Pseudobacteriovorax antillogorgiicola: one gene and its partner. The protein of the gene in region 1 interacts with the protein of each later gene in a pairwise test. Links are inferred from orthologs where the notes say so. Each region holds a gene or a part of one and is shown on either strand. Other genes may lie near its edges. The genes, in order: mrdA and B9N89_RS10935.

Region 1 (15,920 bases):
CTCCTCAGGTGGAACTCGATTATCCTTGCTCTGATCCTGGTAGATGCGAGCCGCATAGCCGTAGATTTCGCGACCAATATAAAGATCAGCTAGAATGCGACGCACCTCTAGAGTCTTCCGGTTGTGAGGATATTTGTTGACGAATCGTTGGTAGAAAAAGATTGTCTGTTCTTCATAAGCCATTGGTATCGACCACTCGCCACCAAACAAGAGAGCTTGTTGCTCCATGCTATTATTAGGGTAAGTATTCACCAAAGTCATCAATGTTTCGATAGACTCAGGGTGATTTGCATTATTATGGTAGGCTTGTGCTAGCACGAAGAAGCCTTCTGCTCGACGGCGATCTTTCACATAAATATCGGTGAATTCTTTGAGCTTAGCAATGGCATTTTGCCAATCGTTCTTTGCAAAAAGCTCCTTACCGCCGAAGAATAGAGCGTCAGCAAGCAGGATGTAGGCACTATAAGTCTTGCCCTTAAATTTAGGTGTAATACGGAGTTCCATGGCAAGGCGTGAAAGATCTTCCAAAGACTGCCACTGTTTTGCACCTTTGTACGCCAGCGCCATAAAACCGGTAGCAAGCTGGGGATGTCGACCTTTTGGATTGGTTTTGATTTTTGCCAGCCAGTCACTGAAGGCTTCCGGACCACGATTGAGGTTGATTTTAAGAAGACCAATATGAGCTAGGTCGGCCCAAGCTTGGGTGCTTTGGTATTTTAGTTCCATCATAGCCAGGAGCGTTGTCCGGTTCTGTGGACGAGCCTTGTTTATGCCATTCCAAGGTGCAGCGGCCGGCCAGTGAGCAAGAGTTCTCTGGGATGCAATGGCTAGATTTAGGAAATTAAAGGATTGCTTACCTGAAGCCTTATCTTTCAGTGCCATATAGATTTTCACAGCCTTTTGATGCTGGCCAGCCCTGGCATAGATCTTTGCGATCTTTGATTCGATTGTGATTTTTTCACCATCGGAAGCAAATTTCTGGAGATATCGGTAGGCCGCAGCGATGGCAGCGTTACGAACATTGGCAGTGGTCTTGGTACGAAGTCCTTTGGCAAGCTCGCGATTGATCAGCTGAGCGTGCTTCGCGCGAATGGTTCGGTAATTCTTTGAGCTTTCTTGCTTGCTATACTTTGTTTGGTACTGAGCAAGGATCTTCTGCATTGCTATGCCTGTCTTGTGGTGGCTATAGCGCTTCTCATAGAGATTAATAATTCTCATGTCGATTTTTTCAACATATGGGCTACCAGCTAACTTGTTTGAAAGCACACTATACTTAGAAATCGCTTTTCTATAGTCTTTCGACTTCATATCACTGATGGCAATTCGCTCGATCATGCCGTAACTTTCAGGTAAATCCGAGAAGTGGCTGATTTTAAATGGGTATGATGCCCAAGATGCGTTTCGTCCCTCAGCACTGCGCCAGACGCCAAGAGTATAAGAAAAAACGGCGCTTTTTTCTTTGCGGCCTAAGTTTCGCGAGCGATAAGCAGCGGCTGCTAAGTACTTTCGGTATGAAGAATCTGTCTTACGGACCCGTCTGCCCCGAAGGTTTAGTCCGGCCAGCTTCTTAGCAATGACCAGTCGTCCTGAAATACCACCACGCACAGGCATTGAGCCGATCACACTCCGGATGAGTTTGATACCCTTATCAGGGTTCTTGTACTCAGCCATATACATACCTTCTAGGAAGGTCACGCGACGCTTGAGGTAGCCATTCAAATGGTTTTGAACTTTCTTAAGGGAGCGTACCGATGATCCTTTAGCACTGCTTGTGAGGTACCTATTCGTGTAGAGATGATAGAAAGCTCGTGCTCTTTGGGTATTGCTCTTGGTAAACCGAGCTAGTTCAACAGCATAGTAGTTTGCATTTTTTTGGACATTTGTAATCTTTGAGTCGATAGGGCTGTAGTTAGCTGTGACTGTTGTTCTGCCTTCTTTTACATCAATCAGAAAGTAGGATAAATTTTGATACTTTAGATAAAGGCTTTCCAGCAGCTCTAGGCGTCTCAGGCCCCTCGCAGTAGGAAGTTCTTGTCTTTGAAGATTGATATCTTGCATGATGTGCTCGAAGCCAAGGTCGTCGCGCACCAAGTTTTTAACCAGCATGGGGTCTCGTAGAGATTCATCCAGCATGGGGACGTAGCGACTTGAATAGTTCAGAGGAACTATCGGTCGCTGGGCTAGCACCATTTCGCTAGCGAACAAGCTAAAGAGTAAAAAGACTAATCGTTGCATTGTAACGGGCTCCACTTCTACAAATTTCCGCTCGACTTCGGGATCAACAGACTTGGGTCTGGTACCTTAAACAAAATGCAAGGCGGAGGCCATTCGTACCAAAACGTAAGATCCTAAGATTGTTGCAGATTAGAACTCTTTTTGGCTATCGGGCTGTACGGGACATAGTGAGCTGTCAGGTTTTTCTACAGATTTTTGAATCGTGGCGTGTAGCATATAATAGTAATAATAACAGGAATTTATTGTTGTTTCTAAATCTCAGCGATCTTGCTGGAAACGTTGCTGAAACTTGAGTAGCTGCTCGGAGTAAACTCGGCCTTGTTCGGTCACAGGGGGGCGGGCGTAGAAGACGAATGCGTAGAATGCTAAAAGGATGAGAATAGCAATGGCTAAGACTCTCAAATCCCGGCCATACTTCTTAAAGCCATCGACAAACTTTTGATATCCAGATCGGGTGTCTTTGGGTTTTGGCCGGTAGAGAATGGGAACATCATCTTCCTTGAGACTAACTTCCTCGGGAACATCTGTTGGTGGAGAAATAATGATATCGCTGTCTTCAGCTTGAGGCGCCGGGGTGCGCTGCTCTTCGAATTTAAGGGGGGCTACCTTGAGATTTTCAACCTGACGTTTCATGTGCTCCCCAAAGAGCCTCACAACATGTTCAGCGAGTGCTACTCGATCCTGGTTAAGCAAGTCTGATAGATAGCCATGCACTCGGTAAGGGAAGTTTCTAATGTCTGGGTCGTCATGGTGAAACGCTGCTGTGACTTTAGCATAGATCGCTCGCGATAAAACTTTTCGTAGTAATGGTGACTCAATTCCTAAGATCCCATAGTTGCTTATTTCATAGGGAACAGCTAGCTCGACTGATTCTGGGTGAATCTTTACCAAACGAGCGGATAAATTGATTTCAGCAAAGGATAGAGCATGATCTTTTCGAATGTAGAATGTTGTGGCAGTTTCAGAGTCGTGATTTAGTTTCTCTAACTTGCGGTGCACGATCGCCGAGAAATTTTGGGTAAAGCGAGTCATATAGATGAATTCCTGTTGCCTTTGCTCTTCCCAGTAACTGTAGTAGGTTTGATCGATATTTCGTCCTACGATATAGATTGGAGCATCGTCCCGAATATGCTTCATCATAGTGTTGAAAAGCTCTTTGTTGGCTCCTTTGGTCAACTTTTCCTCGATGAATACGATATCTGGATTCAAAAATCGAGGTTCTTCAGCCATGCTGTTTTTATGGAGCGCGACGTTTATATCAATTTGAGGTGACTTGAGTCGGGAAATCAGCTGATTGCGAATGTCGTAAGTACTGATCGCAACATAAGCTTTATGAGGTACTTTGGTTTTTTGATAAAATAGACCCTCAAGAAGGTCTTTTCGTTTCGTCTTGAGGGCCTCAGGCAAACTCCAATGGCAAATGTAGGCGTCAGAGAAACGATAGCGTAGGTTGGTGCGCTGGTGTTCTACCACCGTAAGGGTTAGCCACTTGGTGCCTAAGTACTCCGCTAGACCGCCCATGAGTTTAAACTTTGAGCCGGGGTCAATTTTCATGCGAGTTTCTAAACGTATATGGTCTGCACCGATCCAAACCATGCGAGCAGGGATATTCACAGCACAAATATTTCTGAGAGTCATCTGAGGAACTGGTTGAGCAAAGGTCGCACCCGTACCGGAACTGGCAAAATCAAATCGTTGGAGCCAAGCTTTATCTTGCAAATCTAAAGGGAGAATATCACGAAAGCCAAGTTGGACTGCTTTGTGGACGAGATCGTTGTCTGATCGTGATAAGGAAACAATAAATCGGGTACCTGCTAGCTCTGGTTGGTCGAGTATATGCTGAAAGCCAGAATATAGGTCGTTGTCATTGAACTCATCCCCAATGATCACGACGCTCGTCCGCCTATGATTGTATTGCTCGAACAGGGAGTCGAAGTCATGAAGGATAATGGGAACAATATGATTATTTTTTAGAAGCTTGATCTTTGCTTCATGTTGTTCGTTCATATGCCTGGCTTCGATGAGCCAGTAGATTCTTTTTGCCTTCATGACGACCCTTCAGCGGTTCTGTCAATTCGATCGGAAAATCATCGCGAGGCTTGATAGGCATCTTAGGCAGTAATTACCTGCTAGGCTTCCGGCGAGACAGATATAATAGAACCTGGGATGCGTGTTTATACACTTTGGATGAGGTTATCCAATGGATCTATCGAGCCTCTTGGGGCCCATTGTCGCACTCGGCATGATTATCGCTGGCATGGTTGCTAAGCATGCGACTGACCTCATTCCACAAATTGCAATCAACCCACCATCTGTGTTTATTGTAATTGGTGGCACCTTTGGGGCGTTATTGGTCGCTTATCCCTTACCCGACTTTATCAATGCCTTCAAAGCTATCGGCACCTGGCTCAAAAATCCTGAAGCGGACCGGGATGCTATTTTAGAGCAAATCCTTGACCTAGCTCAGGTGGCTCGAAAAGAGTCCATTCTAGCCCTGGAGAAAAAGCGCGATGGTATTACGTTTGATCCTTTAAAAAACGCGGTGAAGATGGCGGTGGATGGTACGGACCCTCATGTTTTGACTGAGACCCTAGAAACCCAAGCTCACTTTGCCATGGAAGAGGGTGAAGTTTTTGTCAAGTTCTGGGAAGATTTTGGTGCCTTGGCTCCAACGGTTGGTATTTTGGGTGCTGTTATTGGTTTGATGAAGGTTATGAATGTTCTCGATCAACCAGAGCTTATCGGGCCTGGTATATCTGTGGCATTCGTTGCGACTCTATACGGAGTAGGATTCGCCAATATTTGGGGCATTCCCGTTGGCAAGAAGCTTAAACGAAAGCTAATTCTCCAAAACTATGCCTATGAAATGGTGATTATCGGCATTGAGGGTATTCTTTCGGGCTTAAATCCAAAAGTGATAGAAGAAAAACTAAGAATCTTCACGTCGAAGGCTGGTGGTGAAGATGGCTAGCCGAGGTTTGAGTGGCTAAGAAGCAAAAGTGCCCTGAATTTGAAAACCATGAACGTTGGTTAGTATCATTTGCTGATATGATGACCCTGCTGTTTGCGGTTTTTGTGGTACTTTATGCATTGAAAGAAGAGGGTGCCAAGGACAGCCAGGTAGAGCAAGCAGCGGCATCGATTCAGGAAGCATTTAATGAAGTCATGGAAGAAATTCCTGAAAATCGTCGGGTTGGGCCTACGGACACAGGATTCGGTATTTTTGAGAATATGAAAGGGGATCGGGAAGAGCCCCACGAAGACAATAAATTTCCCGGTAGCTCAGACTATTCCCAAATTATTGGCCGTGAAATGAAAAAGGTCTCTGAATTGATCGATTTGAGGCTTTATGGGAATCAACGATTTAGAGAGCTTCAAGCAAAAGGCCAAGCAAGAATCATTTCGATTCATCGTGATCGTGATGGCTTTCGAGTCCGTCTTTTAGCATCTCATTTCTTTAACCCAGGCTCCTACAAAATCAAGAATAAGAAAGTGTTGGACGAGCTAGAGGAAGTGGCACGCGTGATGCAGGAACTCAATCGACCCATCACCATTGAAGGCCATACAGACAACGTTCCCTTTAACGGAGAGGGATCGAACTGGGATCTGTCTGCTCTTCGGGCATCCAACGTTTTAAAATTCTTCATTCGCAAAACCACCTTTGACCCGACTAAACTATCTGCAGCAGGCTATGCAGATACCCGCCCTGTGGCTAGCAACGCCACTGCGGAAAGCCGAGGCTTGAACCGACGCATTGAAATCAAGGTACATTATGAGTAGATGGTGCTTGTTAATTTTTGCATTGATCTTAGTCGGTTGTGATTGGTACCACAAAGACAAGTGTGAGTGGTATTTGGTCCCGGAGCCCGACGATGCAAGTAAGGTTGAGCCTGGTTGGGTCGCTCTTTGTGCACGAAATTACGTTATCAACAAGCAGCGTTGCCTTCTGAAAGCAAAACTACCGTTTGCTAAAGCTGTTTACGGTAAGCCTTTTAGATATAATACCCTGGAAGTCAAGCCTGGAACCTACCCTAAAGAAGTCTTAAGCATAAAAACCTGCAACGATGACTGAGCAGGTCATCGCACCTAGCTGCGATGGTAGAGCAGCTGTGGGGGCCTTGCATTGTTTCGATACTTTGCTCTGAAGGAGCGAATCTGTTCCTTCGACATTTCGATCGGGTTGTTAAGCACATTCCAATTGACCCCCTCGGTACAGGGAGGATGGGTGAGTGAGCCAAAGTAGTGAAATGACTTTAAGCTTTTTGGCAGAAAGTTGATTACATCAATCTTTTCATCCGTAGGGGCGATTGGCTGATGGCGTGACTTGGGCAGGTATTGAAACACCTTGTCCAGTTCGCTATTGTGCTTGCCCTCAGTGACTAGCACCCCGATAAAGGCTTTCTTACCCTGTTTATTCTCATGTCTGAGTTGAATCTCCATAGGGAATGAGCGTCGCTCGTATTGATGCTCAGAGGGGCTATGAAAGCTGATTGCCTTTAGTTCATAAGGTCTTTTGGCGATATAGGTTTGAATTCCGTGTTTAACTTGCACCTTGATCCCATGGCCATCATCGACAATTTCGTAGTCCATCGGTCGGTTAAAGATTCGAATATGATCGTATAGATCCCACGCGCTAGGGATATTCACGGGACTCTGCTCTTTCCCACGATTGCATACCCTATAATCAGAGCTAAGTCTGGCCCATTGATGGGGGCCACGGTTCCCACGATAATCCCATCGGGCTGCCTTTTTAGAAGGCCTAGGAGAAGGATTAAGTTTCTTTGGTTTAGTAGGTAGCTTTTCCACATGACGATCGTTAGCCATCTTCGGTATCGGTCTCTCAGATATCTGTTCATGGTTGCGATTTTGAAGTGCCTGATCGTGCTGGGAGTGTTCATTGGCGACAGGCAGAAACTTCTCTGGTTCAGGCGAGTCATGGCTCATTGAGCTGTCTATCGTATCTGTTAGGTGCTTCGGCTCACTCGCAGCGGGATCATTATCGCTGGCATGGTCATCACTGGCATGAATGGTGTCGTCCATATCATCTGCTCGAATCGTGCCCTCTTCAAATTCTTGGATCGGTGGTTTTTTTGCGGCAAGCTCCATTGGTTTGAAATCTGTGTCAGGCATCTGGATCTTGATAACTGTGGTGACAATCAAGGCCAGGCTTACTAAGACAGCTAAGCCGTTACTAGGGTTTTTGCCTGAGTCTTGTGCCCAGGCAAGCATGAGCAAAACTCCAATTCCGCCAACTGACGCCAACGGTATCAAACCGATCCAAAAGTGAGATATGGGAATAAAAGATGAGACAGCCTGAGCAATCATGTAGGCCCAAATAGAAAACACAAATATATAAGATACGAAAGATTTAAGGCCACTTGCGATGCGCTTCCAAAAGAAGCAAAGGAATAGTCCTTGGATCAGCAAGCAGGCCATCGTAAAGAGGCCGAGACGATTGGGATTGGCAAGAAGAGCGTCACGAATTCCAAATGCTGTGAATAGGGGCAACGCCACAATGAGAGCTGTGACGATGCTTGAGGGCGTTCCTTGATGTTGCGTCGTGGCGACCCGTCTGGGGCTTTTTTTCTTCTGAACCATGGTCATACCTCCTGTACGGGAGGACCATCGGTAAGCGCTGGCAGATATTGATGAAAAAGTTGCTTCCTGGGAAGCAACTTCTTTAGTTTTAGATAGTTATATGGTCGGGGCTGAGGCTGATCTGCAGCTGCTCACCTTTGAGAGTCTCGGCGACTCTAAGGTAGACCTGAGCAAGAGATACCAAGACATCAGCAGGAACTTCCGGAACAGAGCCTTCCCCGCTAAATCCCTTACTTATCAGAAAGCGTCGGACATTTTCCTTATCGAGCATTTCAGGGGCCTCTCCAGCTTTAACCCGAGCTTCGTAACTAGCTTTGACCCAAAGGCGACTTGAGTCTGGGGTATGGATTTCATCGATCACTATAATCTTGCCGTTTTTATCCCGGCCGAACTCATACTTGGTGTCGACCAGAATCCAGCCTTTTTCCCCATAAACCTCCTGACCTCGGGCGAACAGTTTGAAGGCAAGCTCTGATATTTGCTGCCACTCATCAGCAGTGCAAACCCCTTGTGCTACCAGCTCTTCTGGTGAGGCATCTTCATCATGTTCGAAGGCTGCGGCCTTGGTCGTAGGAGTTATGATTGGCTCAGGGAGTTGTTGGTAGTCTTGCAAGCCATCAGGAAGTGTACACCCACAAAACTCACGGATACCTTTTTGATAGGCACGCTGCATACTACCTGCCATATAGCCGCGTACAATCACCTCTGCTTTGACTGGCTCGCAAGCTTTTACCTTTAACACTCGCTCATTGATGACAGCTTCCAAATGAGTTGGGGCGATGTCCGCTACGTTTTGAAGCCAGAAGCGGGAAATTTCAGAAAGGATGGCACCCTTAAAAGGCACCATGCCGATGTACTTGTCGAAGGCAGTCAGGCGATCGGTATGAAAGATGTAAAGAGTCTCATCCTTCTTTAGTAATTCTCTAACCTTACCCTGGTATGCTTCGAAGCCCTCAGCCACATACTGCGCCTTTTGAGAATCGCTCATTCCATAGTAAGCAAATTGGCGTATTGCCTCAGGGCCGTTTGAACTCGATGAGATCTCGTTCAAAGCCTGGTTTAGAGCCTTCATCTTTACCTCCGGGGATTAGGTTTTCGACAGTCCGTATCTTGTGCGGTTAATCGATACCAGAAGTCCCAGAGCAACGCAAACGGTTAGAAGGAGGGAGCTACCATAGGAGAAAAATGGTAAAGGCAAGCCCACAACGGGGAATACGCCGAGTACCATTGCGACATTGATCACAAATTCCCAGAAGATGAATGAGGCAACACCAACGGCGAGCATTCCGGAAAATGTGTCTTTGGTGTTTTTTGCAATGTCCAAGGCGGTGAACGTGAGAAAGCCAAACAGGGCGAAAACCACTGCTCCACCCCAAAAACCATGCTCTTCGGCGAAGACCGAGAAGGCAAAGTCGGTGTGGCGTTCGGGGAGGAATTTTAGGTGGGCTTGGGTGCCTTGCATGAAGCCCTTGCCAAACAGGTTGCCGCTACCAACTGCAATCAAGGATTGAATGGAGTTATAACCTGTGTTTTGTGGATCAAGGTTAGGATTCAGGAGGTTTAAGATCCTAAGTTTCTGGTAGGGTCGCAAAAGCAGATGCCAGCCTAAAAGGGCAACCAATGGTGACGAGATCAGAACGATGGCAATACTGCGAAGGTCGATCCGAACAAATGCCATTTGTGATACGGCAATTAGAAGGCAGATACCGGCAGTCCCGAAGTCAGGCTGTAAGAATATCATCGCAAAGATCAAGCCGACAATGGCTAGAATCGGGCTAAGGTCTCTGATGCGATAGGGTAGATCGCTCTTATGGGTTGCAAAGAATCGAGCCACCACAATTGCTGTGCCCAGTTTGGCAAATTCTGATGGCTGAAAGCCAATCGGCCCCAAGGAAATCCAACGCTGGGCACCTCCTGCAATCCGCCCGAGAGCAAGGACTACTAGAAGCATGAGGCAAATTGTACCTACAATCCAGTAGGCATAGGAATTCACTTTTTTAATAGGAACCAGCCAGCCACAGATAAAAAATGCTCCTACCGTAACTGCCATATTGCGAAGCTGGGCCCAGAAGTAATGATTGCCACCACTGGCGCTGTATAAGTTGATCAAACCAATAGACAACAAAGCTAAGAAAACCAGCACCAGGAAGCTCACTTGATGACCGGATGATTTTTTGAGGCTATCCTCTCCCAAACGGAATACTTTGCTATTGCTTGGCATGGTCGGCCTCATTTTGTTTTTTTAGGGCGATTTTTCGAGCTTTGCGGATGTCTTTTAACTCCCAGTAGCGCTGGATGATCTTACCAGCGATGGGGGCAGCAGCGCGGCCACCACCACCAATCTTGTCATTTTGAGATACAACAGCGACAGCGATTTCAGCGTTCTCAACAGGGGAAAATGCAGTGAAAATTGCGTGTTCCTTCCACTTGCGACTCACGTCATCCTGGTTCCGGTTCTTCTTAAGTCCGACCACCTGAGCCGACCCGGTTTTACCCGCAACCGTCTGCCCGGGGACAGCAGCTTTTTTCCCAGTCCCTTTGGGATCGGTAACCACATAGCCCAAGATTTTTCGCATGGTGGCAAAGGTTTTGGGACTGACGATATCCACGGTTTTAATTTTTTCGGGGCGCTTTTCAAGCACGGTTTCACCGATGTGATTCGTCACACTACGTACCAGAAACGGTCGCCAAACATCTCCCGAGTTAGCAAGGGCCGCATAGAGGTTTGCCATCTGCATCGGTGTCATGAGGTTGTAGCCTTGGCCAATGGAGATGTTTGGAGTGTCGCCCTTTGTCCAGGGAAAACGATGAACTAACTGCTTCCAAGCGGAGGTGGGGATAAGCCCAGGGCGCTCCGTATTGAGGTTGACGCCGAGTCGTTCACCTAGGCCAAAAGCTTTAGCATAACGAGCAATCTGGTCGACCCCGAGTTCCACACCAACATGATAAAAGAAGACATCGCAGGAATTGACCAAGGCCTTGCGAAGGTTAACGAGGCCATGACCACCCCGGTTGTGGCAATGGAAAGTGCGATCCCCTAAGGTAAAGAATCCTGGGCAGTGATAGGTCGTACTTGTGTTGATGACCTTCTCTTCCAGAGCGGCAGCGGCAACCACAGGCTTGTAGATACTCCCTGGAGGGAATTCGCCTCCTGTTGTTTTATCGAGGAATGGCTTAAAGGGGTTGCTTGTGAGCCTCCGCCAGTCTTCTTGAGACAGCCCTGTTTGCATCATCTCGGGGTCAAACCCTGGCTCGCTCACTTGGGCTAAGATTTCACCCGTTCGCGGATCGAGAACCACCACGGCTCCGAACTTACCATTAAATGCCTCTTTCACTGATTTTTGAAGCTCTTTGTCGATTGTAAGGATCAAATCAGACCCAGGGGTCGCCGATACTTTAGGAAATTGCCACTCTTGATCGGAGTTTTGGGTCTGGCGACCATAGGCATCCACCTGTATGAGGCGATAACCGCGTTTACCCCGAAGATAGGACTCCCATTCGGATTCTAAACCTTGCTTGCCGACAAGGTCTCCTGGTAGGTAGGGGTTATCGCCCAGCTTATCATTGAGGCTTTCCAAAGTTTCTTGATCGATCTCTCGCAGATAGCCCACCATGTGAGGAGGAATCTCTGGAGTATAGTCCCGCCTGGGGGCGACGCGGACCTCGATCCCGGGTAGGAATACTTTGTTAGCTTCAATCGTGGAGACCTCGTGTTGAGACAGGTTGCGTTTGAGGCTGATCGGCAAGAACTTAGGTCGACCACGACCCGATCGCAGGCGTTTTTCAAAGCTACTAACGGGCACGTGCAAAAGACGAGATAAGACCTTAAACGTAGTGTCCTTATCCTGAACATACTGAGGAATATAGACCAGATCATAGAATGGCCGGTTGCCGATCAGAACTTCCCCATGACGATCGTAAATAATGCCACGACGGGCCGGGATCTCGATACGTCGCACTCGATTGCGCTCAGAAACGCTCTGATAATAGTCGCCTTTATAGATCTGCAAAAACCAGAGCCTGAACAAAAGCGAGCCAGCAATCGTAACAACAATAAGACTCGCCCATATAAAGCGGTTTTCAACAAGGATGCTTTCTTGATTAAAAATACGTTTCATTGCGGTACCGGCTCTTCAGCATCAAACCTTAGCCACTCTTGGCAGATAAACATTCCAAAAGCAACAGCAGTGACAATTTTAACAATCTGCTGGATTGTGAAAACCAAGGTCATGCTCTCCATACCTCGGCTCATAAATACAACAAAAACTTCGAATAGATGGACCCACACAGCAGCCAGCAGATAGGTGACAAACCAAGGAATACGATGGCGCCAAGAAAGGGCTAGGCGCACTTGTATGATGAGGTTCACCGTGATCCAATAGATGACTAAATACATTCCCGCGGGCACCGTAGAGCGCATCTCCAGTATCAGAGCAGCGATAAAAGCTAGGGCCGTTGCAGGGAGGGCGTTTTGGCGGATAGCGGTGATCACGATCCATGGTGTCATCAGATCTATGGTGATCCCCAGCACCGACAGCGCGGGTACTATGGTATTTTGGATAAAGCCAATCGCTACGAGATAAAAGACGTCGCGATAGAAGTAACCCGAATTGGGTCGTGGCCGCAATTCTTGGAGAAAGCGTTTGAATTGCACTATAGTTGGGTTGGGGCGCAACCCTTCGACATTAGCCTTCTCCATTGCCAGTTTGCCTCTTAAACCAATCCTTACCAGCACTCTCGATAATTTTCTGGATTTCTGGATCGTGAGTTTCAAGCACGATAACCTCCTCCACTCGCTCGAAATCAACCCAAGGCTCGACCTTGATCGACTGCGAGATATGATCGGATTCGTAGCTAATTTTTACCACTCGGCCAACAGGTAGGCCTTTGGGAAAGCCGCCGACAATTCCTGATGTAATCACCGTGTCGCCGATCCGAATCTCAGCTCGCCTGTTGAGCGTCAGTATAGCATGGCTGCCATAGCCTTGGAGGACCCCTCGAACCCGGGTCCTTTGGAGTAGGATATCGATATTAAAGTTAGAGTCCGATAAAAGGTGAACGTCGGAGAATTTCTGGCCCGTGCGAATGATGCGTCCGACTACCCCATCAGCGGTCACAATAGGCATGCCTACCCGTGCACCATCCCACTCCCCTTTGTTGATCCTTAAGGATCGAAATGCAGAGTCTTTGGAGCTGCCGATAACCTCGGCAACTAGGTGTCGCTGATCGTAGTGCTGAACGAAACCCAATAGCTTTCGGAGCCTGGATATTTCTTGAACCTTTTCATCGTAATCTAGAATCTTGGTTTTAAGGCCGTTGATTTCACTACGAAGATCAGTGTTTTCCTTAGCAGTTTCACTAAGGGCAATATAGTGTCGCCAGGTGGATGATACAAAGCCTGTTGTGGTGTTCCAGGCGTATTCAAATGGGTAGGCGACCTCTTGGAGAAGCATTCCAAGGCTGCTTGTCGTGCTCCAAGGCTGCATGCTTGATGCGAAAAAAACGAAAGGCGAAAGGAGTGATGAAATCAAAACCAATCGCCAAAATATACGGGTGCGAGGAGTTATCATGTTCCGACCAATCTAGAGCCAAGCGAAATTGATATATTTGTTAGAGACGGATTCCCATCGTACAGACAGTGCTTCCTTTCGAAGGAGCACTGATCCGCAGCCAGCGGCTTGTGCCTCATCCAAACATCGATCCGATTAGTTGACTCGGGCACTAGGTTAACGTCACATCGCTGAGGATATCGATCTGGTCGAGAGCTTTACCGCTACCGAGAACAACCGCTGTCAAAGGGTCTTCTGCGATCATGATGGGGAGCCCTGTTTCTTCGCGAAGGAGGATATCAAGGTTCTTGATCAACGCTCCTCCACCTGCGAGGACGATACCTTTGTCTACGATGTCAGCAGCAAGTTCAGGAGGTGTTTTCTCTAGAGCGATGCGCACTGTCTCGACAATTGTGTTCACAGGTTCTGCAATAGCTTCTCTGATTTCTTCGGAGGCTACTTCGATCGTCTTGGGTATACCAGCCACCAAATCGCGACCTTTCACGTGCATGGTCTGGATCTCTTCATCAGGATAGGCCGTGCCGATGGCGATTTTGATTTGCTCGGCGGTTCTTTCGCCGATCAGAAGATTATATTTTCGCTTCAAATAGTTGACGATGGCTTCATCCATCTTATCGCCGCCAACTCTAACGGACTTGGAATAGACAATACCAGCCAATGAGATGACAGCGACTTCCGTCGTGCCTCCACCGATGTCGACGATCATATTGCCACTGGGTTCCGAAATCGGAAGGCCAGCACCAATTGCCGCAGCCATAGGTTCTTCGATCAGATGAACTTCACGAGCACCGGCAGACTCAGCAGATTCTTTGACAGCGCGCTTCTCGACTTCGGTGATGCCGTAAGGGACACAGATTATGATTCGTGGCTTCACCATAGTGCGACGATTATGGGCTCGCTCGATAAAATATCGAAGCATCGCTTCAGTGATTTCGAAGTCGGCAATCACACCGTCCTTCATGGGGCGAACAGCTACGATCGAACCAGGGGTCCGGCCTAACATGTCCTTTGCTTCCTTACCAACTGCCAATATTTTCTTTCCGCCGCGGACGTCTCGTTGAACAGCTACCACAGACGGCTCGTTTGTCACAATTCCTTTGCCCTTGACATAAACAAGAGTGTTGGCTGTTCCAAGGTCTATAGCGAGATCGTTCGAAAACATACCAGCCAACCAGTCGAATATCATTCTGTGTCTCCTGTCGTAATTGCACTAGCCAGTGTTTATATTAAACCACGAACCCTTGTCGCGTCCAAACAAAGAGTTGTATTTTTTTCCTCTTAAGACAAGGAAAATGGATTCCTTCCGCATAGGCCATTCCCCCGTTCCTAACGAGAGACAAGACTAGGAAAACCTAGTTGACATACCTATCGTAATAAGTGAGCCTAAGGGCTTATATTATAGTGGGAATTTGTGCTACACATAAATGCTTTGCAAATCGGCTTCCAATGAGAAGCTCCTTGCGGAGACGGTTCTTGGGTGATTATCATCACGAACTGCTAGGCTTTACCCTGTCAATCAAGTTAGTTTGTGACCTGGGACAAGACTGGAACCATCGTAAAACATTAATGTATTGAGCAAAGGTATAGAAAGGAACTGGAATGTTTAGCTGGAAGGGTAAGGATATAAGCGACCTAGATTCGGGGAAACTAAAACGCAATATTCCTGCATACGTCATCCTTGCTTTGGCAGTGGGCGCTATGACGTTCTTTGGAGTTTGCGAGCCTAGTGGCAACCGTTTGATCGGACCCTCGGGAGTGGCTGCAAGCGTAGACGGGATGGATGTTTCAGCCCTGGAGTTCCGCCGTGCTCATATCAATCGCACACAACAGGCGCAGCAGCAATTTAAAGATAACTTTGACCCAGTCAAATTGGGTATTTCACAGGCAGTCGTGAATGGCTTGGTTGACCAGCTTGTGTACTACAAAGAAGCGGTTCGCAATGGCCTTTATGCATCAGATGACGAAGTTGCCAATGTGATTATTGAGGGGCAGTACTTCCAGAACGAGCAAGGCAAGTTCGATCCAGAGCTTTTCCAACGCTACCTTCGTTCCCAACGACACACCGAAGCTAGTTTCACAGAAGAGATTCGCCGCAGCTTGGTGAACAGTAAACTACGATCTTTTGTAACTGATACCTATCGGGTTTCTCGGGAAGCTGCGAAGCTTGATAAGCTTCTCACCGATACCAAGATCAACGTCGAGTTTGTCCAGGTCAATCCTAGCAATGTTAACGTCAACGTCAGTGACGAAGATATTGATGCTTTTCTAGCTGATGGTGGCGAAGAAAAAGTTCGAAAATACTTCGACCAGAATCCTAGAGAGTTTAATAAAGAAGCTCAAGTGAAAGCACGCCACGTACTGATTGCTTTCCAAGGTGCAAGCCGGGCGACTGGAGATGCAGCCAAGCGTTCGAAAGAAGATGCGAAAGCCTTGGCAGAAAAAGTTCTTAAGGAAGCAAAATCTGGCGACTTCGTAGCCGTGGTCAAGAAGTATACAGACGAAGCCAGTGGTAAAACC
Region 2 (15,880 bases), on another replicon or contig:
TCTTGCCGGCTGAACATATCTGGCCGCAAGACAAATACCGCAAGTACCGTCGCAGCAATACCGAGCAGTGAGAAAAATCCAACTTTATATTCTAACGAACGATCACCCATTACAGTGGCGGCTCCTTTGTCCCTTCCGTGACTCTTTCATCGACCCAACGCTCAAAAAGCTTAACGTTGATAATGGTTTGGAAGGAAGTTTGGGTTTTAGATTTTGATAAATAATGGCCTATTGTCACATAAACTCCATGGGACCATCGACCTTGCCCGAAAAGAACTGACGGATCACAGGATCACTTGTATTGCGAAATTCTTCGGGGCTAGCAGCCAACTGAACCTTACCTTTATAAAGCATGACAACATTTTCTGAAATATCCAAGGCAGCTTTCAAGTCGTGAGAAATCACCACCGATGTCAGTTCTGGGTTATTTTGATTCACAGCGACAATCAGCTCGTCAATCATCTCTGAAACCAAGGGGTCCATTCCCGTCGTCGGCTCGTCATAAAGAATGATTTTAGGCTTGTGAATTAATGCCCTGGCGAGGCCAACCCTCTTTTTTTCTCCGGTAGACAGTTCACCAGGAAATTTTTTTTCGATTCCAGGGAGGCCGACCATGTCCAAGACCTCTCCGACCCGATCTTTGAGTTCATCAAATGGAACGTTTTCATGCTCTAAAACTGGAAATGCCACGTTTTCAAAGACAGAAAGACTATCGAACAACGCTGCGTGCTGAAATAACATTCCAATCTTGCGACGAATCCTCTTCAGGTCCTCGATCTCAAAGTCAGTAATATCCTCGCCATCCACAAAAACCCGGCCTTTGGTGGGCTTTAGAAGACCCATGATGTGCTTGATCGTCACCGACTTTCCTTCACCGGACTTGCCAATGATGACAGTGATCTTGCCTTTAGGAATCTCGACATCAAGATCATCAAGAACTTTAAAGGAACCAAATTGCTTTGTTACGTGTTCAAACCTAATCATACTCTAAAGCACTATCTGTATATAGGTTGTGATGAAGTCTACAAGCAGAAGGACAAGTAAGATTGTAACAACTGAATTCGTTGTTGCCTGCCCCACACCTTTAGCTCCACCCTTAGCCGTTAAACCAAAGCGGCAAGCGAACAATGCGATAATGCCACCGAAAATAATAGCCTTTTGAAGCCCACTCCAAATATCACTAGGGCTGACGATATTCACCATCTTTTCGAAAAAGGCCCCTTGATCGATATTGAAAACAAAAATCCCAATCACCACTGATGCCATCTGCCCTACGAGGTTGAAGATGGAAACCAGCAGGGGCAACATGATGACACTCGCTATCAGCCGAGGTGCCACAAGATAATTGATTGGGTCCACAGCCATCGACTCCATGGCGTCGATCTGCTCATTGACCTTCATTGATGCGATTTCTGCTGTCATGGACGCCCCCGCACGACCCGCTAGCAAGAAGCCAGTGATCAAGGGGCTTAACTCCCGCGACAGAGCTTTGCCGTTGGCTGCACCTAACATGCCTTCTGCACCAAAAATGACAAAGATCGTTCCCACCTGAAGACTCACCGCAGCGCCGATGAAAAACCCGCATATCAGAACAATTGTGAGAGATTGATTACCTATGAACTCCATCTGTTGGAGCACAAGGCGAAATCGAAACGGCGGGCGAACCACTTGCACCACAGATTCTTTAATAAAAATAGTAACTTCGCCAATAGATGCAAGGCCTGAGAGAATTTTTTGGCCAAATGATGAGATACCCTGTTCGACAATATTTTGCTCTGCTTGTGTCTGACTCAAGAAAGCTCCTTTCACGCCAGGCCAAATTCATTCGCCATCATACACCGCATCACGGGGACTGCCTAGGTCTTTAGGAACGCTCAGGCTTTTCAGACAAGCGCTTCCCGTGGATTCTAGATCTTTGCAGCACCCGCGACAGCATGAGAAAAACTTAAGAGAGATTCAAGAGAGTGAATAAACTGTTTATGCTCTTCAACTTTAATCATGGGGGTCCGATCACCGAAGGTTCGTTCCATATGGCTCTTTAGCTTCGCAAGCAGATCCTTGCCGTGATCCCTTTTCTTTAGCAGTAAGTTTACCCCAGGGGTATTTCCAGCCTTTGGATCGTGTTCAAAGTGAGCCAGGCTTTGTTCCAGATCACTTGCTAAGCAGCGATTGACGAATAAGCCACCCAACGGAAATTGGTTGCGACCTAGCTCATCGAGCAGACATTCTGCAGAGCGCACAGCAGCGTTGTTTGGTGCAGCAACTAAGATAAAACTTGTATCGCTGCTTTTCAATAGCTCGGAAACTTGATTGCCTGCAACGGCAAAGCCTTTGATGACATCTTCCATAAGAACTAGAAATTCCGATAGCAACTGCAGCATCTTCACCCCAGTGACATTCGAAATTCCAGACATCAAGCGACCACTCGCTTTCAAGAGCTTGCCCGCCCCCAATTTTTGTGCCATGTAGAAAGGCTTGATGAGCCAAGTCATGACACCCCCATCGGTAAAGCCTGAAAGGGCATCCGGCCGCTGTAAAAAATCCAACGCATGGGTGTCCGGTGGAGTATCCAGCACAATCAAATCAAAGCTCTTATCCTCAGACATACTTTGTAACTTGGCAAGAGCCATATACTCCAAGGGTCCGCCCAAGTTTGCAGATACTTCTTTATAGATACTGTTTGCGTAGATCTTATCTTTAACTTTTTGTGATGGTGCCCACTTTTCAACCATCTCATCGAAGACAGCCTTTTGATCCAGCATAGCGCCATAGACGCTGCCCGTGACCCCGCTATCAGCAGCAAACTCCACCTTGCTTAAGCTACTGCCAAGTTTAATTCCCATAGCATCGGCAAGGCGTTTAGCAGGATCGATACTCAAAAGCCCGACCTTCTTACCAAGCATCGCTCCTAAAACGGCCAGGGCAACCGAGGTTGTCGTCTTGCCGACGCCTCCAGACCCCAAGGTGACAATGACTCGATTATTTTTTACCAGATCCAGCACTGGCCCTGAAATGTCACTTATATTCAAAACGAAACCCCTTCAGCTTGATCGAACCAAGACCTTGCAAATTGCCCAGAGAGTGGCTCATCAACAGCGCCCAAATCAGGAAGCAAAAGAAGCTGTGGCTCTTTTTGCAGCCCCTGGTAGATATTATGCAACCCCTGCTTCAGACGTTGCAGGCTCGAAGATTCAGATTCTAAGCGGGCTTTCATATACCGAACAGCAAGCTCCATAGAGCTAGCAGATTTTAGCGCTTGCTCTTCCGACTCATCAAGCAGCAAGCAACGATTGACGATCACATGGCTGTGGGGCACAGGAATCTCAGTCTTAAAGCGCTCTGAAAAGTCTATCGCTTCGCTAACGATCAAATTTTCGGGCATCGTCACTAATACAACTGAAACGTAACGTTCATCGAAAATGAAGTCTTTGACCATTTTCGTTTCTTTGATCACCGGCCCTACCATTCCTGAATCTAAAACTGCATCTGGAGTCTTGAGTAAACTCATGAAGTGCCCCGATGCAAAGCCATCAAGGACAACCATGTCAAAGTTATGTTTGTCATCCAGTTGACTAAAGTAGTAGAGTCGCCCCAGAAGCGTCAGCTCCGAGATGCCAGGCAGCATGTTAATGAAGCTCTTCACAAGGGGCTTGGTAAAAACTTTTTCAAAAAGCTTAGCAAAGCCAAGGTGCAGAACTACAAAGTCACGGAAATTGTCTTGTGGATTCAGATTTATGGCAAACAAGTTCGGACTAAGCTCTTGCAGTTTATGCCCGACTCGCTCTTGACCAAATAAAGGCGCAAGCTGCTCTTGGGCATTGGACTCGACCAGACAAACTTTTTTGCCTTGAGACGCGGCGTACTGAGCGATAGACGCAGCCGTGAGCGATTTGCCTATTCCTCCCTTACCGGTAACAAGAACTAACTTCTTTTCAAGCAGACTATTCAGCAGGGTCAACTCAACCTCCGCAATCAGAGTCGCGGCTAAACCGCTCCCAAAACAAAACTACACCCAATGCTACTCACGAGCTGGCCTACTTTGTCAAGCTCTCTAGGATGTTAACCCAGGCATTTCTCGCAATAATTTAAGGCGATAGAGGACGAATGTCACTACAACCACGACTCATTGGCTGGAAAGGGGCGTCACGGAGCTTGATTCAGCTGAACAGGCTTCCGGGACGACGAGCCGAGACGACGACGTTAGGGAGTGAAATTAGCTTTTAGCCTCGTCGTCTTTGTCTTCTTTATTGTCCTCAGATAGCTTCGGAGTATCTTCTTTGATTCCCTTTTTGAAGTTCTTAATACTTTCGCCTACAGCACCACCAAGTTTGGGCAACTTGGAAGCTCCGAACAGAAGTACAATCACACCTGCAATAATCAGCATTTCTGTCGCGCCAGGTAAACCCATTTAAATACTCCTTAATCAAGAAACAAAACTATGTTCAATGCTTCAGAGGCTGTCTGAAAAGTCCAACCCCTGCGATATGTCTCGATAAAAAGCCTAAGTTTGATAAATGATCTTAGGTTTTTTCATCTTCATTAAGCCTTGATAGTAGGCTTTTCAGACAGCCTCTTAGTACATTTTAGTTTCATTCGGCCAGCGGGTATAGACCCCTACTCAGCCTTGTCTAATTGCTCTAAATTTGTTTGTCCACTGTGCCTTGTGGCAGCAACAAAGTATCGCGGAACGTGCCCTGCGACAAGTACCTGTTTTAAATATAGTAAAAAGGTTTGTCTCTTTTTTTCTAAAGAACTGCCAAAAAAGTTTACCTTTTCCAAAGCCTGCATCTGGATTTCGTCAAGCTTGCTCGAATCATGAGTCAAAATGTAGATGGCTCCCATTTCAAGGGTAGTTTCGACCCTCCAAAATCGAAGACTCCTACCATTCATCATATTGAGGACCACGCGGTCCTGAGGCACGACTTCATTGACACGCCCTAACACTAGAGGCCTCGACGGCCCAAAATGACCGCTAATAATGTCGTGGGTGTCGCGGTTCATAATACTGAAGGCAATGGAAATGGCTTCCAGCCGCCGCACCCGATCGGTTGAATAGAGTACTTTGGCTATCTCTTCATGGAGGTCTTCCCACGAAACGACCTTTTTGTCTTTAGCAACAAATAAGCTCCGCATCGCCAGCAAGTGATACCAAACCCTCTGGCTGATATCTTCTCGGATCTCTTCGATGCCATTCAAACGGCAGTAGACGAGGAGATACTCCTTTGTCGACAAGGCTAAACCCAAGTACCAGGTCGACTCCCGGCTGCCCCTTAAGCTGCCCTCTGGCCACATGTCGAGCCATGGACAATTTTCTATGTAGCTATGGCCAGATCGGTAATAGTAGTTAGGGTTAAACTCTGATTTTCCCATGATGGTATCGTAGCGTAGCCAAAGCCCAAGGTAGGCCCCAAAATAGTCAAGATCTTGACGGCTCTGGGTCGAGTCCCCTCGATCCAATTCCGTTTTTTCGAGCAAGACGATACCCAAGTTTTGATTGGCATATTTAACAGGTACCAGAGTGTTCAAGCTAGGAGACTTGCCATCGCGACTCTTAGCCTTGTCTTCTTGGTTGCTGCCGCCCGCAATATCAACGGTACCTTCCAAGACCATCGTATCTTCCATATCTTCCGACGGAGCTTCTACATTGCCAAGGCTGATCGACGATCCCCCATCCCGTCCCTGAAACACGGTACTTGCAGACAACTCATGATCATCTCGATTCCAAGGAGCATCGCCTTCAGGAATAAAAAGCGTCGACCTTACCGCCATGTAGGAGCCCGCATAATCAGTAATCAGCCGATTGACGCGAGTGCTACGCTTATCGCTTGAGAACGGTGAGGGATTCTCCTGCTGCAAGTGAGGTTCTAAGATCAAATGAACAAACTTAAATGAATAATTCCTGCGTAAGGCTCGTAGAGACTTATTAAGGGCATCCACCGACGGCAAATCTTTGGATAGAGCACCATGGGTCAACGCGATGGCTTCCTTGCCAAGCCGCGACAGCTGATTTTGAACACGGTCATCTTCACTATTGGAAACTCTTTCAGACCCTGGCACAGGGAATTTATACTCTTCTAGAACCGATGCTGCCATATTCTCAAGCATGGATAGACCTAAGTTTCGAGCATTCATATGCATCTTATAGATATACTCTTTTCGGCTCATCTGCTGGTCTTTAAGCAAGTGCCGCCCGAACCAGTACTGAGTGATGAGCTCAACGAGCACATCCTGAGATACCCGCGATGCTTTAAGGGCGCGATCGTATTTTACTTTTGTTGCCTTGCCCACGAGCAGCTCTTCTAGCCGCGCTTGCACCAAGCAGGGTGCTGGTCGGCTTTGGAACTCCCGCTGCGATGCCCGTCGATCAATGTAGCGAAATTCGTCCTTCAGCTCCCTCATATCCCAATCAAAGTTTTGATACTCATGGGTGAAAATGCTCGGAAAAAACAATAAGAAAATCATGGTAAAGTCTTCTTCATAAGGAAACATAAACCCATGAGTGAAACTGGTATAGGTCTTGAGCGACTTCAGATATGAGGTGTAAGCTTTTTCGATCTCACCCATTGAGAAGAAAATGATCGTTTCCGCCATAAATAGGAATAAGCCCTGACGGCGCGCACCGACCTCTTCCCGGCGTTTTAGGTAACCTTTATGCAAGACAATCTGTTCCCGGGCATCCTTCAAAAGCAAACTGAATAAATAGATACACACCCCTCGGGGGCTCAACCAGTGCCTCGTCCTAAGGTGGAGGGGCAGCTGCTTCACCAGATGGGCAACCTCTTCATGGCGGCCCTTGGTCATGTGCTGGTACATTCTAAAAAGAATGCCTTGTACTATCAGTTGCTGACTGTTCTCGTAGCTGACATGGCGCATAGCTTCGGTGATATTAGCTTCGTAGTCTTCAAACTTGCCTTGAAAATGGTCGAGTGTCAAAGTTCTCATAGAGAGGAGATAACCATACGTTCTCTCCAGACCTTCCTTCTTTGAAAGGGCGATCGCTTCATCCACCACATAGTAGGCAGCTTTCTTGAAGCCAAAGTAGCCTAGAATAATACCTAAATCGCCGAATGTCCGCAGGACTGCGTCCGGACTCGCCTTGCCGCGAAGACATAGTCGAAGGGCCCGCCAGTGATAGGCCAAGGCCAACTTTCGATTTTGGGTTAGGGCGATCGCCTGACCAAGATGATAAAGCTTTACAGGATGAAACCCTTCTTTGGCGAGGTCGCGGCGCTTGTTTAGCGACTTCGCTAAGATATTCAACTTTCGAAGAATCGAGCTTTTTTCTCCGAAAACTGCAACTATAAGTGCTTGCAAATAGAGGCGTATGATCTGGCTCCAGTGAGGCCTTGCGAGGGGCATTTTGAGTCGCTTTAAAACGAAGTCGAGTTGCGTTAGAGACTCTGAAACGACCCCATTCAGCATCCCGAAATAGATCATCTTATAGGTTACAGCGGAGAATTCGCTCCGTGTTGGATTGAAGTGGAGTAGTTCGCCATAGAATTTTATCGCTTGGGAGTACTGCTTCTCAGTCCCAAGGACGTCACCCAACTTATTGAGTACATGTTTTTTCATATTGGCTGTCTTATTGCTGTCCAGAAGATGGAACAACTTGTAGGCATTTCGGAAATAACGCTCAGCTGAAACTAAGGCGCGGATCTCATAAGCCTTCTCGCCGGCCATCACATTGTACTTGAAAGCCAGCATGACAATATCTTGCTGAGCTTCCGCTTTCGCTCCCGGATTTTCACCTAGAGCCTGATTAAAGTGGTGAGCAAGGGTAAACACCGTTTGCGTTAAGGGTTCAGGTAGCAAGCTTTGCAGTTTCAGGGCGATCTGCTTATGTAGCTCCTGCCGACGCTCTAGTGGAATCGCGTCTTTAATGGACTCGCGGATGCGATGGTGGGAGAAAGCAAATGATTTGCCAAGGTGTTTCAGATCGTCAATATCATTGCTTCGAACAATAAGGTAGTCGGACATCGCTCTCTGCAAAGCTCTCATCACCGTAATGGCTTGCAGGGAGGCATCCGTCATAAGCATTTCAAAGTGGAATGATGTTCCCACGACCGACGCGACTTCTAGAACCGACTGATCAACGGAGTCGTACTCTAGGACACGATTCAAAGTCAGATCGATAGAATCGAGAAGAACCTTGGTATTTTTGATAGCCTTGGTGTCATAGCTCCATACCCCTGAGGTTTCGTCAAGACTAATAAAATCTTTCGCTACCAATGAGCGAACCAGCTCAACGAGATAGAGTGGATTACCTTTGGTTTTTCCCGTCAGATACCCGACAAGGTCGGACTCCAATTGCTGCTCAGTGTTGAGCATGATTCGTGTCAGCTCCCCTACGGCTTCAGGCTCCAAAGCTCCCACATGCACCTCGCTGTAGCGACGGCGTAGCTTTTCAAACTTTTGAACAAAGCGGTGAAAATGCTCCTGGTCGTGGGAAGCGCCTTCACTATAGCTGACAATTAAATAAAATCGTTGTGAGTTATTGTGACTAAAGAAACGATCCACAAGCTCAATGCTTTTTTGATCTGCCCAATGCATATCATCGAATATAAATACGATGGGTTGATTGTCAGAAGTGAGACAGCGAGTGAAATCTGAAAACGCTTTGGCAAAAGCAGGGAAGTCGAAGTCTCGATCTAGCTCATCGTGGGCGCCCAACTCCACGTCCTCAATGTGGTCGTAGATATAGGGCTTCAATCCAGGTACAACCTTAGCAACCAAATCCGCGGTATTGCCCAACAACGCCTTAACCTTGCTTCTGATCTCTTCGGCTTCCAGCTGCTGACTCTTCAAAACCTTAATCAAATATTCGTTCAAACCATTGGCAAGGGCATTGAATGGTAGGTTATTTTCATGGCGAGAGAACGATGTAGACACATAGCGAATCTTATGTTTTGCGAGGTAAGAGCGCATCTCATTGAGCAGGCGACTCTTACCACTACCGGCTTCGCCATGGACAACCGACAAGCGGCTGCGCCCACGGCCTTTAGAAATCGCGGTATAGTTATCCACTAGCAGTTGGAACTCTTTCTCTCGACCAATCAAATCAAGGCTACCAGTCATGATTCTTAGACCATCATATCGCGCTAGGGCGGTGGAAACATCGAAGAATGCAAGGCCTTGGTGGAAACAGCGCCGGGCTTTCTGTAAGTCAACGTGGAGACCGAAGGCCGTTTGGTAGCGGTCGTTGGGATGTTTGGCAAGAAGCTTGAGGACGATATCGTTGATGTAGTCAGGAACCTCAGGACGGAGCGTCGAGATTGGCTCTGGCTTCGTATATGCATGTTCGCGGGCCAGTTTATCCTTCGAACCCGCAGCAAACGGCGGTCGACCAGCAAGGATCTCATACACGACACAGCCCAAGGCGTACAGATCAGAACGGTGGTCCACAGGGGCATCCAGATATTCTGAAGTCTCAGGAGCCATGTACATTGGGGTGCCTGCAATATCGCGGGCCCCTTCAAACTGGTTGATTTCAGCGAGCTTTGCAACACCAAAATCCAGTACTTTGACCATCAGATCACTGTTTTGATCGTCTTCCTTTAACGAGCCTCCGACGATGATATTCTGGGGCTTTATATCCCGGTGAATGATGTTTTTGCTATGGGTGTACTCCAGTGCAGAGCTAACCTGCAAACCCACTTGGAAAAAGAACTCTAGGTCCTGCCTTCCTTGTTGCAAAGTTTTCTTTAGGTCCTGCCCTTGAGCGATTTCCATAACGATGTAGTAGCCCCCAGATAGGGCTTTGGACGCGCCGGGTTCGATAAGACCCAACTCATGGAAGGAAATAATATTGGGATGGTGGAGCCGGCTCATCAAAGCGGCTTCCTTTTGAAATCGGAGTAAGTCTTCGTAGTTTAGCTTGCGATCCCGAACGATAACTTTGATTGCCACATTTTGCGAAGGATCATCAAAGGGAATAGCAGAGTACACCCGCCCCATACCACCGGCACCAATTTCATTGGTGATACAGTAGCGGTCGGCTATGATAGCTCCAATAAGCTTGCTATTCCTTGCCACTAAGACCCCTGAAATACGCGACTAATCTGCATATTTTACCATGCGACCAAAATTCGATTGTGTGTAATTTTATCGTCCTGATGTATTGATCGGTGGGATTGGTAGCAACTTGAGCTTCACCGAGCTAATATCTCTTTACTTAAATGGTGTTGCTGATAAAACAGATGCGGAGCGTCTGCTCTGGAATGAGAATTGTATGCAAGGATATCATATGTCAAATACTACCAGTACTTCCGAAGGCACCTACGAACCCAACCTCGTTCGCCATACCAAGATCATTGGCACCCTAGGTCCCTCATCATCTGACTATGAAACTCAAAAGAAGCTGGTAGAAGCTGGGCTCAATATTGCCCGGCTAAATTTTTCCCACGGTGATCACGCTACACATTTGAAGAATATCCATTCTATCCGCCAGATCGCCCAAGAAACAGGCAAGCCAGTTGCGATTCTCCAAGACCTTCAAGGCCCCAAGATCCGTGTTGGCAAGCTCATGGGCGATCAGATGCAGATTGTCAAAGGAGAGACTTACTCCCTGCGCTATGGTGTCGAACAAAAAGAAGCGAAGGTGATACCCATTGACTACCGGGGCTTGACTCATGACGTCTCTAAAGGTCAACGGGTCATGATGGATGATGGTCTTCTGATCTTAGAAGTGACTGATGTTAAACATGATACAGTGCATGTCACAGTCCAAGAAGGCGGTACGCTCAAGAACCGAAAAGGGGTTAACTTTCCTGATTCCAAACTCTCGCTTCCGGCTATGACAGATAAGGACAGCAAAGACCTCTTGTTTGGCATTGCAAATAATGTTGACTATGTAGCTCTCTCCTTCGTTCAAGACCCGGCTGACATCCGCCAGATCAAGTCCATGATCCGAGCCCTCGGTTCGGATGTTCCCGTAGTTGCGAAAATCGAAAAGCTGCCAGCGATCGATACCATCGATGAAATAGCCCAGGAAGCTGATGGGCTGATGGTGGCTCGCGGCGATCTTGGTGTAGAAGCCAATGTCGAGCGTGTTCCGAACCTGCAAAGGACCATCATTCGAGCTGCTACAAAGCACGGCAAGCCGGTAATCATAGCCACTCAAATGTTAGAGTCCATGATCAAAAACCCCCGCGCCAGCCTTGCAGAAGTTGCTGATGTGGCCAACGGTGTTCTCGACGGTGCTGACTGCCTTATGTTATCTGGAGAAGTCGCCAGTGGCCGTTACCCTGTTCAGGCAGTAAAGCGGATGTCTGACATCATTAAAGAGGTCGAGGCTTGGACTTTCAAGAGGCCATCACGATTTAGCCTTCAAGAAAGACCATCACGCAAGGATTGGGAAGTTAATGAATCCATCGCTCTTTCAGCTTGCGAAGCTGCTGATGCTCTAAATGCCAAAGCCATCGTATGTCTGACACTTACAGGCTCTATCGCACGCTCTATTTCCAAGTGGCGACCGAAAACACCGATCATTGCAATCAGCCCTCGAAAGGACGTTTCACAGCGTTTAGAGATGGTTTGGGGGATTCAAGGGATTCCCAATCCGTCGTTCTACAACACCGACTCTCTTCTGCAAGAGCTGCCTCGGGTATTAAAAGAACTTAATGTTGCTGAGTCTGGCGACGTGGTTGTGATCACGGCTGGTATCCCCATTAACAAGATGAAGCCGACCAATATGATCAAAATCAACCGCATTCCGTAGCATCATACCCCGAACCTGGTTGCGCCCTTGCTCCTTGCTTCGATAGAGCATCATATCCGCAGCCTTGATCGGGGTCTCAGTGTCCCCCTTGTAGCCTGAAGGGATCCAGGCGAAACCGATACTCGCCGTCATGTTAACGACACAGCCATCATAGACAAAGGGCGCCTCTTCTACTTTCTCCCGGATGTTTTCTGCCAGTTCCATGGTCGCTTGGGGATTGTCGGAAGGCATCACAATAATGTATTCATCGCCACCATATCGAGCGGGAATCACTCCTGGATAATGACTGCAACTCTCTGCAATCATTTTCCCAACTTCTCCGATTACGTAGCTTCCCACAAGGTGGTTATTGGTATCGTTTACCATCTTGAACTTATCTAAATCGAGCATCATGATGCTAAAACCTGAGCCTTGCGACAAAGCTCGCTCGAAAATCTTGTCGTATTCTTTACCGAAAGACCTCATATTGTGAAGGCCTGTTAGTTCGTCGGTCAGAGATTGGATAAGAAGTCTATGATTGGCAGAGCGCAGCTCATCATTAGCAATCTTAAACCGAAATACTGCATGAACTCTAGCGCATACCTCTCGCGGGCTTGCCTTCCGATCGATGTATTCATCAGCTCCAGACTCTAAACACCGAACCGCCAAATTTGGATCAACTGTGCTTGCACCTTGTAGCAGCACAATACCTGTGTGCCTCGTTCCATCAAGCTCTCGAATTTCTGTGCAAAAGGATATTAATTCATCTAGTTTTGAACCGAGCTTGACGAGGATTATATCTGGATAGAAACCGTTATAAATGTTCAGAGCTTCTTCCAAATTTGCAGCAGACCTAAACTCGTAAGTTATACCCAGGGTGGAATCTGGTGTATGATGGGATGGAGAGGTAAAGTAGTTCTTTAGGCTAAAGACCTCTTCCGCCTTCTCGACGATGAGCATTCGCATCGATTTTTTATCTAGCTTTAGCAAGTCCGTACCCCGAGGCAGACATCCCTTTCTGAAGCATACACTTCAAAGGGGCCATCGGTAGACAAAGTTAAAACTTAATTGCAAAACTACAGGCTTTTTTTACAGACTGGAATGATTGATAAATTCAAAGAAACTACTGAATTCACGTGGAAATGTCGAATTTATCACAGAGAGTTCGAAATACTAACTTTCAAATTGTGACTCATGAGTAAGAAACTACAGGATCTATCGGATACCAAGATTGAGCGCATGGTTCGCAACCATAGTTGGCGCCCGGGATGGTTTGCGTTCAAAATTAGCGTTCTCCTAACCTTTGGCTTTTTGAGTGTAGCGTGTGCAGGCATTGGAATCTGGCTCTCGAATCTAGGTGTATTCGATCTTAGCGAAAAAGACCTTACCGCGATCACTGAATATAAGCCCATGGACAACTCTGTTGTCTTCGATAAAGATGATCGAAAGATAGGTGAATTTTTTAGTGCCTACTATGTTTATACCAAGCTAGAGGATATTCCAGAACCGCTCATAGAAGCCGTCTTAGCTATCGAGGATCGAAATTTTTATAAGCACCAGGGAATCGATGTCAAAGCTATGTTTCGGGCTATGGTCAGCATCATTCGCACCAAATCGATCAGCCAAGGGGCATCAACAATCACGCAACAACTGGTTCGCAACTTCTTGCTAACCCGAGAAAAGACGTTTGCCCGAAAGATCAAGGAAATTGCCCTTTCTATGCTCCTGGAGCAAAAGCTTAGCAAGGACAGAATTCTAGAAATCTATCTCAACGCACTCTTCCTAGGTCATGGTTCATATGGTGTGGGTGCCGCTGCCAAGCGATACTTTGGTCGGCCTTTGCAAGAACTTGAAGCTCATGAGCTAGCATTGATCGCAGGTCTTTTCCAATCACCCAGCGCCTACAACCCACATCGAAGCCCTAAGAAAGCCAAGGCGAGACAGCGAAAAGTCATCATAGCCATGGCTCGCTCGGGCTACCTCACCGTTCCTCAAGCGAAGGAGCTTTTAAAACGCAAGCTCAGCTACACTTCATACAACCCTATCAATACTCAGGTAGCCCCCTACTTCATCGACTATGTTCGTGAGGAAACGGCGAGGCTATTGGGTCAGAACGTAAAAAACAAAGGCCTTCGAATTCACACCACACTGGATCGAGACCTCCAAAAAAAGGCTCGGGATACAATCACGGGCAGTAAGCGATTCTTAGAAGAGTCCCGCGCGTATTTGCTTGGTGATCTTGATCAAAAACCACCTTCCATCGAAGCAGCATTACTAGTTACCGATCCCAAGACTGGCCATATATTGGCTATGGTTGGGGGTCGCGATTATAGAAAGACACAATTTAATCGAACCGTCCACGCGAAGCGCTCACCAGGATCAAGTATTAAGCCGGTAGTCTATTCTTTGGCTCTCGAAGAGGGGTTTAAGTGGTCGGACATGCTCTATGTATCGCCGATTGCTGTCAAAGACTATCGCCCCAAAAACTACTCAACCCAAAGCTTTTTAACCGAAACGACCCTACTTCGCGCCTTCTATAAATCAATCAACACCCCTACAGTAGAGATTGCTCAAAAGATCGGTCTCGATAAGATATTAGATCATGGCAAACGGATGGGTATTAAGACCCCTCTTAAGAAAGAGATCGGCACTATTCTCGGTGGCTCCGAAGTCACCATGTTAGACATGTCTCAAGTCTACGGCACCATTGCCAATCAAGGGCAAAGGGTCGAGACCATTGCCATCACTAAAATTACAGATCGCAATGGTAAGGTTCTCTATGAGTCCCCACCACCGGCAACGCGCCTTGACCGTGCCTTGAGTGTACCCGTTTCTTACCTCATGGTAGAAGGCCTCCGATCTGTCTTTAAATACGGAACGGCCTATAACTTTAGGCGTCATGCTGCCTATGCAGTTGGGAAGACAGGCACATCAGACCAATCCAAGGACAATTGGTTCTGTGGCTTTACTCCAGAGCTGGTGGCAATCGTTTGGGCTGGTGTCGAAAAACACCAAGGCTTCGAACATACGATTTCTGCAACGACTTTAGCGTTGCCAATCTGGAGTTCATTCATACAAAAGGTGATGGTGGATCGAGATGAGGAACAGTTGCCATCGTTTATCGTGCCCGAAGGAGTTATCGAGGCCAAGGTTCACCCGAAGTTCGGTTACCGCGATGAGTCGGGGATCACGATGCACTTTCTTGAGGGGCAGGAACCTGAAGCTCAAAACTCGAACCTTAAAGTTATCAGCCGCTCGGGCTCGTATCGAAGCTTATTTGATAGGTAGAATTCCATGAAGCTCTTTGGCCACTTTTCCTTTCTTCAACTAATTTTCAGGCTCTGCTTAGATGCTCGGCTGTGGAAAGTCTACATATTAGCTACATCTTTAGGCTGGCAAGCTAGCTCCCTTGGCAGCAACAGCAGCTTTGTGGATGACCCTGTGGTCGATCTAGCCATGCCCGGCACCAAAGGCCAGATTAGTCAGAACAAACTACGTCGATGCCAGCATCAATTTAGTGAATCTATCAGCTACTATCAAAAACTCTACAAATTTTTGCCAAAGGGTTGGCAACCAAAGGCAAAAACAGCTTTTCTAAAACTCAAAGATCGTCAGGCTTCAGACTGCCGCAAACGCTCGGTACAACGAGCCGTCCACGGCACCCTGAGTCATCATACTGGGAAAATAGGAGTCCTTGCCCCACTTCAAGGCAAAGACCGCGACCTTGGGGTTCATTTTGCGGAGGCCATCAAAACCTATTATAAGGACGTTAAATTATTTGAGAGGTATGGTGTGCTGGGCGACTCTCGAAGCCATGCCAAGGCTTTTCACCAGCAGCTGGCCAAACTCGTTTTTGTTGATCGGGTATCCATTCTCATTGGAGGAGTCACAAAGTACGAGGCAAAGATGCTCAATCTTTGGAGTGAAAAGCTCCAGATACCAACTTTGATTTTGCATAGCCCCGCTTTTCGACAGAAACTGAGCCCCTTTGCCTTCTATATTTCGCCTGACCAACAGCAGATGGCCATATCCTTAGCCACATATATCCATAATCGAGCCTTTCAGAAGGTGGCTATCTTTCACCCGGAGCATCGTCAGAAGGAATTTGTGTTTCACCTTCAGGATCGCCTCAATCGTGATAAGAAAAATATCGTCAAGATAGCTCATTACAACCCTAAGGACTAT

Evidence for each region.
Region 2: the proteins of mrdA (region 1) and B9N89_RS10935 interact in binary tests that used the Escherichia coli proteins (3 or more experiments, as listed by UniProt). The link is inferred for Pseudobacteriovorax antillogorgiicola from one-to-one orthologs.

Annotation. Positions count from the first base shown.
Region 1 is NZ_FWZT01000010.1:4,532-20,451, reverse strand. Bases 9,497-12,495 are described here. They hold mrdA (penicillin-binding protein 2), read right to left. Parts: upstream 11,952-12,495; coding sequence 10,041-11,951; downstream 9,497-10,040. Other genes in these bases: B9N89_RS14105 (hypothetical protein), read right to left, coding at 11,948-12,495; rodA (rod shape-determining protein RodA), read right to left, coding at 9,497-10,054. Also shown: B9N89_RS14150 (tetratricopeptide repeat protein), read right to left, coding at 1-2,235; B9N89_RS14145 (hypothetical protein), read right to left, coding at 2,494-4,284; B9N89_RS14140 (motility protein A), read left to right, coding at 4,436-5,206; B9N89_RS14135 (OmpA/MotB family protein), read left to right, coding at 5,218-6,015; B9N89_RS14130 (hypothetical protein), read left to right, coding at 6,023-6,307; B9N89_RS14125 (carbonic anhydrase), read right to left, coding at 6,322-7,833; B9N89_RS14120 (phosphoribosylaminoimidazolesuccinocarboxamide synthase), read right to left, coding at 7,922-8,905; more of rodA, read right to left, coding at 8,921-9,496; more of B9N89_RS14105, read right to left, coding at 12,496-12,532; rod shape-determining protein MreC, read right to left, coding at 12,519-13,319; B9N89_RS14095 (rod shape-determining protein), read right to left, coding at 13,555-14,589; B9N89_RS14090 (peptidylprolyl isomerase), read left to right, coding at 15,003-15,920. UniProt on the Escherichia coli protein: Catalyzes cross-linking of the peptidoglycan cell wall. Responsible for the determination of the rod shape of the cell. Is probably required for lateral peptidoglycan synthesis and maintenance of the correct diameter during lateral and centripetal growth.
Region 2 is NZ_FWZT01000007.1:83,280-99,159, reverse strand. Bases 12,478-15,436 are described here. They hold B9N89_RS10935 (transglycosylase domain-containing protein), read left to right. Parts: upstream 12,478-12,889; coding sequence 12,890-14,983; downstream 14,984-15,436. Other genes in these bases: B9N89_RS10930 (type 1 periplasmic-binding domain-containing protein), read left to right, coding at 14,990-15,436; B9N89_RS10940 (GGDEF domain-containing response regulator), read right to left, coding at 12,478-12,661. Also shown: B9N89_RS10980 (MlaD family protein), read right to left, coding at 1-110; B9N89_RS10975 (ABC transporter ATP-binding protein), read right to left, coding at 235-984; B9N89_RS10970 (MlaE family ABC transporter permease), read right to left, coding at 988-1,794; B9N89_RS10965 (ArsA family ATPase), read right to left, coding at 1,908-3,029; B9N89_RS10960 (ArsA family ATPase), read right to left, coding at 3,026-3,958; B9N89_RS10955 (twin-arginine translocase TatA/TatE family subunit), read right to left, coding at 4,214-4,408; B9N89_RS10950 (serine/threonine-protein kinase), read right to left, coding at 4,615-10,032; pyk (pyruvate kinase), read left to right, coding at 10,244-11,716; more of B9N89_RS10940, read right to left, coding at 11,606-12,477; more of B9N89_RS10930, read left to right, coding at 15,437-15,880. UniProt on the Escherichia coli protein: Cell wall formation. Synthesis of cross-linked peptidoglycan from the lipid intermediates.